Regions from separate parts of the Undibacterium sp. Dicai25W genome, predicted to be linked through region 1. Evidence: predicted binding sites of a transcription regulator. Region 1 holds the regulator's gene; the other holds the start of a gene.

What was found. Region 1 encodes NrdR, which represses ribonucleotide reductase genes. Its sites were predicted from a motif close to CACNANATNTNGTG; they were not measured.
Region 2: ACO0KY_RS04360 (ribonucleoside-diphosphate reductase subunit alpha) is a predicted target of NrdR. The motif match lies at 2,939-2,952, and genes of this name have one in related genera.

What each region holds. Positions count from the first base shown of each region.
Region 1 is NZ_JBMPOQ010000003.1:188,132-192,568, forward strand. Features, by position in the region: gene ACO0KY_RS05615 (PAS domain S-box protein) at 1-458, shown strand, start outside; gene ACO0KY_RS05620 (hypothetical protein) at 588-1,466, opposite strand; gene nrdR (transcriptional regulator NrdR) at 2,100-2,579, opposite strand; gene glyA (serine hydroxymethyltransferase) at 2,679-3,929, opposite strand; ZMP/ZTP riboswitch at 4,035-4,162, opposite strand; gene ACO0KY_RS05635 (SDR family NAD(P)-dependent oxidoreductase) at 4,419-4,437, shown strand, end outside.
Region 2 is NZ_JBMPOQ010000002.1:285,517-289,953, forward strand. Features, by position in the region: gene ACO0KY_RS04360 (ribonucleoside-diphosphate reductase subunit alpha) at 1-2,720, opposite strand, end outside; gene ACO0KY_RS04365 (sigma-54-dependent transcriptional regulator) at 3,295-4,437, opposite strand, start outside.

The DNA.
Region 1 (4,437 bases):
CTCTTGCCGAACACCCTGAGGTACCTGCAGCCCATCTGGAGTTAGAGGTGCTCGAGAGCGTGTCAATCAGCGATGTAACGAGAACGGTTGAAATACTCGCTGAATGTCATAGGATTGGAGTGATGGTATCGCTAGATGACTTTGGGACTGGATATTCATCATTAACTTACCTACGAAAATTACCGGTCGATACACTCAAAATCGATCAAAGTTTTGTTCGTGATATGCTGACTGACCCCGAGGATCATGGAATTGTTAACGCAGTAATCAACCTTGCAAAGTCTTTTAATAGACAGGTTATTGCAGAAGGTGTAGAAACGCTCGCGCATGGTAATGAGCTATTGAGAATGGGTTGCCATTTAGTGCAAGGTTATGGGATTGCCAAACCAATGCCGGGCGAGGAAATTCAAACTTGGATCAAATACTGGCTCGCTCAACGAAATTGGGAGTGCATATAACCAGTTAATTACCATGTTTTTCAAAAAAAGCATCTTTTCAAGCATCGATGTGTGTTTATATGCGCTGATAGTCGGGCAAATGAATGTGAACCGTCAGGTTCGTATTAGCAGCCTGAGAAATTGAATTGCTCAAGCTTTCATAAATTTCTTTTTTATTCTAAGTACGCGTTTCCATATCCAAGGTATTTCACGCTTTGCTTTTTGTTCGGCATCGTTATCGTTGATTCTTTCGGTGGCATCAAGCAAAGTAACGCCTTTTACCGAAACTTCGTCAAACTTGAATTTCCCAGGTGTTTTGTCAACCTCGTCTTTAAGTATGCCATTGCTTAGCTGGTAAGCAGCAATAGCGGCTGCAACGGCAGGGTTGCTGCCTGTTTCGGTTGCGTAGTCCATTGAGTTGATCGTTGCTATCGCTGCATGGTCCACTGGCGGTGATATTGTGATGTGTGTTGTGTAAATTTGCACGGACTGCGCTGCCGTGTTAGTAGGATTAATAATATTGCCTGTTGTTGCTGAAATTGACTGCGTGATACTTGGACTGGTGACTACGGTGTTCGGGGTGGTGATAGCATTGGTGTTTACCTCATTGAGAACACTAGCATGACTTTCAGTGTTAATCGCGTCAATGAAGGCTTCGTTATTTAGTGTGGATTTTAGTTCAGCGTTGAGCAAGGCTTCGGTAGTATCGAATGTCGCAGGAGTGCGTTGATCGATGACGCTTCGATTATTGCTGGTATTGGCATTTGTCGAGGCCGCAAGACTTTCAAGATGTTTTAGCGCATTTTCCTGAGTGCTATTTAACGTGATAATTTGTTTTTGTACTGATAGTTGTTGTGTGTTTTGTTGTAGGGCAAGGTTCGACAACTCAACAATGCTATCGCCTGTCTCGGTTGTGTTCACTGCACTTGCTTGTTCTACAGCATTGGGGTTGAGTGTCACAACGCTGGCTTGTTCCGGTGCAATTGCCGGTGCAACTGGGGGCAATGGTGGTATAGATGAAATGCTCATTTGAGATTCTCCGCAGACACTACTGTAACGGTTAACGGCAATCGTTGCTGATAGTTGAACCGGCTTGCCAAAAACATTCAGGTAACGTCGTTTGTGATTAAAAAAGGCGGTCAGCGTGCTGCGATTTTAGCTGCTTGAATGATAGTCGGTTGAAATTATTTCTTACTTAAATCTGGTTCGTTTTAGCCGATTTTGAGCATGCATAATTCACATTGCGTGCAACTTTTGGTTCGGAATTCTTTGAAAAGCCTGATTGTCGCGAGTTCTTCGTGAGCGTTGAGCGTTTTGGCAGTGGGTGACCCGCCGATGATGACTGATGATTCGGGAACGTCAGGCAATGGCTATTGGGAGGTGAGCGTCGCTACTCTGATGAATCATGCCGGGCAAACAAGCATTTATCAGTTGCCTCTGATAGATGTCAACTTAACCGCAAAGTGAGTTCATTTAAATGTTGGTGCTCACTATGATTTAAGCGAAAACAATACTTTGTTGCTTGCAGGGGTGCATGACTTGCACAATACTCAGGCAGCACAAAGTTCGGTAATGACTTATCTTGGCTTGCAAATGCAGTTTTGATTTGATGTTATCCGCTGGACTCCATACCTAGGTAGTCAAAAAAATCAAATAGCGGACTTATTTTTTATTTTTGCCAGCAGGCCGGTTCTCGACATTGACTTCTTGAATCGCTTCAGCGAATTCAGAAATATCTTCAAAGCTCTTATAGACTGAAGCAAAGCGGATGTACGCGATTTTGTCGAGACGTTTGAGTTCGCGCATCACCAGTTCACCGAGTTGCACTGACATGATTTCACGTTCACCGCTGGCGAGCAGTTTTTCTTCTATGCTTTGTACGGCGTTATCAACTGCTTCGGCCGATACCGGACGTTTGCGCAGAGCCAGCATCAGGCTGGCGCGTAATTTGGAAGATTCATACTCGCTGCGGCTGCCATTTTTTTTAACGATAACGGGCATGATCAATTCTATGCGTTCATAGGTTGTGAAGCGCTTATCGCAATGAGCGCAGCGGCGGCGGCGGCGCATAACATTGCCTTCTTCAGAAACGCGAGTATCGATCACCTGGGTGTCGTCGTTATGGCAGTAGGGGCATTTCATGTAGGTACGTTAGTCTCTTTAATTGTTGCGTCGCATGTTACTTAATAAAACGCCACTCATCGAGTGGCGTTCATCAGTGACGAAATGCTTTACACTATTTTACTTCGCGTAGACTGGGAAAGCACTAGTCAGTTTTTTAACTTCTGCTTTAACGCGTTCGATTGTTGCTGCATCGTTAGGATTATCCAACACGTCAGCAATCAAATGACCGACTTTGATCGCTTCTGCTTCTTTAAAACCACGTGTGGTGAACGCTGGGCTACCAAGGCGAATACCAGAAGTGACCATCGGTTTTTGTGGATCATTAGGAATACCGTTTTTGTTGCAAGTCATGTGAGCAGAGCCCAAAATCGCTTCCGCTTCTTTACCGGTCAAACCTTTTGGACGCAAATCAACCAGCATCACGTGAGATTCAGTGCGACCAGAAACGATACGCAAGCCGCGTTCTGTCAATGTTTGCGCCAGTGCAGCAGCATTTTTGACGACTTGTTCTTGATACGCTTTGAATTCTGGTGTGAGCGCTTCTTTGAACGCCACCGCTTTACCAGCAATCACATGCATCAATGGACCACCTTGCAAACCCGGGAAAATCGCAGAGTTGATTTTCTTTGCAATCGCTTCGTCGTTCGACAAAATAATGCCGCCGCGTGGACCGCGCAAGCTCTTGTGTGTCGTGGATGTGACAACGTCAGCAAATGGGACTGGGTTAGGGTACACGCCAGCGGCGATCAAACCTGCATAGTGCGCCATGTCGACCATGAAGTAAGCGCCGATTTCTTTGGCGATTTTGCTGAAACGTTCAAAATCAATACGCAGGGCAAATGCGGATGCGCCAGCGATGATCAATTTTGGCTTTGTTTCGCGTGCCAGTTTTTCCATGGCGTCGTAGTCGATGTCTTCATTTGCATCCAGGCCATAAGAAACGACATTGAACCATTTACCAGACATATTCAATGGCATGCCATGAGTCAGGTGACCGCCTTCAGCCAGGCTCATGCCCATGATGGTGTCGCCCGGGTTGAGTAATGCAAAGAAAACGCCTTGGTTGGCTTGTGAGCCAGAATTTGGTTGTACGTTAGCAAAATTTGCACCGAACAATTGTTTCAGGCGGTCAATCGCCAATTGTTCTACTACGTCAACGTGTTCGCAACCGCCGTAATAGCGTTTGCCTGGATAACCTTCAGCGTATTTGTTCGTCAGTTGGGAGCCTTGGGCTTCCATGACCGCTGGTGATGTGTAGTTTTCAGAGGCGATCAGCTCGATATGTTCTTCCTGGCGATGGTTTTCCAGTTGAATGGTTGCGAACAATTCTGGATCAATATTGGCGAGGGTATGATTTTTGGCAAACATGGCTTTCCTGATTTTCCTGTTAATGTAAAAAACTAGATCGGTGATTGTTTTCTATGAGGTGTCAGTCGGACGTGGTCGTAGAGTGGCAGCCTCACAAATTTACCATCAGGCTACCCAGGCGCACGGCTGAGGTCTTACGACCCCGAAATCTCACGCTTCCCGATGGATCTCCATCTTTTGTTGATGATCAAATAACAGACCAGTCGACGTTTTCGCCAGTCACGTGAGACGAAATGGTGCGCAGATTTTACGTGATGCCTTATGAATGGGCAAGCGGGTAGACCTAACTTTTGTTTAGTTGTGGAATCTACTTATCCAAGTTGACGCAAAATTACCCCTTAACCATTTTGGCGTTGCTTAGGTCGAGCAGAAGTCCTGCTGTGATGCACAAAAGCACTTAGAATAGAGGGCATCGTATTTCAGAGGATTTGCACGTTACTATCGTGCAAGTTTACTTTGCTGGTTGCTTATTGTCTTAAAGGAAATTGTATGATTGTATTAGTTACTG
Region 2 (4,437 bases), on a different contig from region 1:
CGCAGGTAATAAGTTGTTTTCAAACCGCGTAACCATGCGAGTTTGTAGGTTTCGTCCAGTTTTTTACCAGAAGCACCTGCCATATAAATATTCAGTGACTGTGCCTGATCAATCCATTTCTGACGACGGGATGCAGCCTCAACTAACCAGGATGGACTGATTTCAAACGCTGTCGCATACAACTCACGCAGATCTTCAGGGATACGATCAATACGCGCCAGGCTACCGTCAAAATATTTCAGGTCGGCGATCATGACTTCATCCCACAAACCGCGCAATTTCAGATCGCGAACCAGATGTTCGTTAATTTCTGTAAATTCGCCGGACAGGTTCGATTTCACATACAGGTTTTGGTAGGTCGGTTCGATACAAGCCGACACGCCAATGATGTTAGAAATCGTTGCTGTCGGTGCAATTGCGACGCAATTCGAGTTACGCATACCGTGTTGTTTGATACGTTCACGAACCACGGTCCAATCCATCGTTTCAGAGAAATCCGCTTCCAGATATCCGCCACGTTCTTCAGCCAGCATTTTCAAAGAGTCTTGCGGCAGGATACCTCTGTCCCACAAAGAACCTTTGTATGAGCTGTAAGTGCCGCGCTCTTCGGCCAATTCCGTCGACGCCAAGTAAGCGTAGTAGCACACTGCTTCCATCGAAGTATCAGCAAACTGCACTGCTTCCATCGATGCATAAGGAACGCGCATCATGTGCAAGCAATCCTGGAAACCCATGATGCCCATGCCGACCGGACGGTGGCGCAAGTTAGACTCACGCGCTTTCTGTACTGCATAGTAGTTAATGTCGATGACGTTATCAAGCATACGCATCGCAGTACGGATGGTTTTTTGCAACTTAGCGTGATCGAGCTTACCGTCTTTCATGTGCGCCGGCATGTTGACCGAGCCCAGATTACATACAGCGATCTCAGATTCATTGGTGTTCAGAGTGATTTCTGTACACAAATTCGATGAATGAACGACGCCCACGTGTTGTTGTGGTGAACGGATATTGCAAGGATCTTTGAAAGTAATCCATGGATGGCCAGTTTCGAACAACATCGACAGCATCTTGCGCCACAGATCGAGCGCAGGGATTTTTTTAGATAGTTCTAATTCACCAGAAGCCGCTTTAGCTTCGTAAGCAAGATAAGCTTGTTCAAACGCTTTGCCAAATTTATCATGCAGATCAGGAACGTCAGATGGCGAGAACAAAGTCCAGTCGCCTTTTTCCATGACACGCTTCATGAACAGATCAGGAATCCAGTTGGCAGTGTTCATGTCATGCGTACGGCGACGGTCATCGCCAGTGTTTTTACGCAGATCGAGGAACTCTTCGATATCCATGTGCCATGTTTCGAGGTAGGCGCAGACCGCACCTTTGCGTTTACCACCCTGATTAACCGCAACCGCGGTGTCATTTACAACTTTCAGGAAAGGCACCACACCCTGAGACTTGCCGTTAGTTCCTTTAATATGTGCGCCGAGCGAACGTACCGGTGTCCAGTCATTACCCAGACCGCCAGCGTATTTCGCCAACAACGCATTTTCTTTAAGCGCATCGTAAATACCTGCCAGATCATCAGCAACCGTAGTCAGATAGCAAGAAGACAGTTGCGAACGCTGTGTACCTGAATTGAACAAGGTCGGTGTCGAGCTCATAAAATCAAAGCTGGACAACAGGTTGTAAAATTCAATCGCGCGGGCATTGCGATCTTTTTCTTCTAAAGCCAGGCCCATCGCTACACGCATGTAGAAAGCCTGTGGCATTTCGATGCGGGTACCGCGGACGTGCAGGAAGTAGCGATCATACAAAGTTTGCAAGCCGATATAACTGAATTGCAAATCACGATCAGAAACCAGTGCCTTCGCCAGACGTTCCAGGTCGAACTCAGCTAATTTGGCGTCCAGCAATTCTGCAGCGATACCTTTTTGTATGAATTGTGGGAAGTAGGTGACATATTCTGCAGCGGCATCTTGCTGCGCTACTTCTTTTGCGAAGACTTCTTTACGGATCGTGTGTAACAGCAAGCGCGCAGTCACCAAACTGTATGCAGGCTCTTTTTCCATCAACGCACGTGCCGCCAGAATGGCAGATTTGTGCAGTTCTTCTACTGGCACGCCGTCGTACAAATTCTTCAGTGTTTCAGTCAGGATAGCTTCAGCATCTGCCAGCTTGTCCAGACCAACACAAGCAGCAGTAATCAGAGCGCGTACTTTATCGATTTCCAGAACAACGCGTTCGCCATCGATCAACACATGGATTTTCGGCAGTTGTGCTTGTGACGCTTGTTGCGCTTCACGTTGTATGCGACGCTCTTCCTGATGTTTGGCACGATACAAAACATAAGCACGCGCCACATCGTGTTCGCCGGAACGCATCAATGCCAGTTCAACCTGATCCTGGATATCTTCAATATGAAAAGTGCCACCGGTAGGTTGACGACGCACCAAGGCGGCGACCACTGTCGCAGTCAATTGCTCAACCAATTCTCGAACACGCGCCGATGCCGCGCCCTGACCACCATTCACCGCCAAAAAGGCCTTGGTCATTGCAATGGCAATTTTGGATGGTTCAAATCCCACCACAGAACCGTTACGGCGAATCACGCGATATTCAGCGTAGTTCACAGCGAGCGTACCAGTGGGTGAACCTGTAGCAGCCAATAAGGAGCCAGATTCAATAAGAGATGTCGTTGATGTTTCAGTTGAAGAGTGCATTGAGCCTCCGGTGTCAGTTAGATCTTGATACGCAGCCAGTCTGTTTAAAACCCACTTAAAAGACCATCGCCACGCTCGGTTTTATCGGTATTGCGCATCACTACAAATAGCTAAACTTCGCTAAATTTCGCTAAAAGTCGTGCTATTTCTTATTTTTCAAATCAATTGCAAAGACTAAGGGGGAAACAAGAAGCAAGAAAGGTAAAACAAGAAAAAACCACTACATATAGTGCACATTTTTTGAATAACCCTAATTCTAGTGCCCCACCAAATCAGATGCAACCGCTATTTGGACATGAAAATGATTTATTTTTTATCGAAAATTCCATTTTAGCAATTGACTTTCAGGGAGCCACAGGAATCCGCAGCAGAATGCGTAAGTAAGCACTAACGGAAATTGAGATCGGGCTGAGAAAGCTGGAAATGTCAATGGCAAATAAGTCCAACCTGCAAAGACATCAGGGGAATATTTGATCGTCTTTTGTGAGCGCACAAGACTGAAAAAAATAATGCAACATTCAGCCAGCGCATCACCATCTCAGATTTTTATCAGCAAAGAAAAGTAGCCTGGATACTAATCCTGGATTTTTAACTTCTGAATCTGGTAGCGTAATTGTCGGAAACTGATTCCCAATAACTCCGCTGCCTGCGTCCGGTTATTATTGGTTTGAAGTAAAGCACGTCGTATCATTTCAGTCTCGACGCTTTCCAGGAAAGCGGGTAAAGAACACGGAAGATCTGTGGAAGAAAGCAAACTGGCAATGGGCGGCAAGGGCGCACTTTCTGCTGGTACCGGTGTTGCGATTGGTGACACTTCGAGTAAAGGGTGAGCGATTTTTTGTGTTCCACGCATCGCAAGATCAACGACCTGAATACAGGAATCGTTAGCGAAGGCCAGCGCCCGCTCAAGTATATTTTCTAACTCCCGGACGTTTCCTGGAAAATCATACCCAGACAAGGCATACAAGGCCGCATCAGAGATCCGTATTCCATCCGCGCCCAGCTTATTCAAAATCGCAGCAGACAAATCGGCAATGTCTTCCAACCGCTCACGCAAAGGTGGTAAATGTAATTCAATCACATTCAACCGATAATATAGATCCTGGCGAAAACGTCCTTCCGCAACACATTTGGACAAGTTTTGATGGGTCGCACTGATAATACGAACATCGACCGCTTCTTCAGTAGTCGCGCCGACTTTGCGGATACTACGCTCCTGAATGGCGCGCAAGAGTTTCACTTGCATCGCCAGCGGTAAATCAGCAACTTCATCGAGCATCAAGGTACCACCGTTCGCAGCCTGAAAAAAACCTTCCCTGTCATCTGCTGCACCAGTGAATGCCCCTTTACGATAACCAAAAAACTCGGCTTCCATTAAAGTCTCGGGTATTGCACCACAATTGACCGCAATAAACGGTTTATTTGCACGCGCACTACGGAAATGAATTTCGCGGGCAGCCAGTTCTTTACCACTTCCTGATTCACCAGTGATAATGACGGGTGCCATACTGCGAGCCAAGCGGCCAATTTGTTCACGAACCGCCTGCATACCTGCTGAGCGGCCAATCAGGAATGAGTCAGGGATGATCGGAGTCACCTCGGTCATTGGTGGGGCTTTGAGCGCCACTTCGTTCATATCCAGCGCTGACCTGACTAATTTTCGTAACTGATCGAGAGCGACCGGTTTAGAAACATAATCAAACGCACCTGCTTTAAG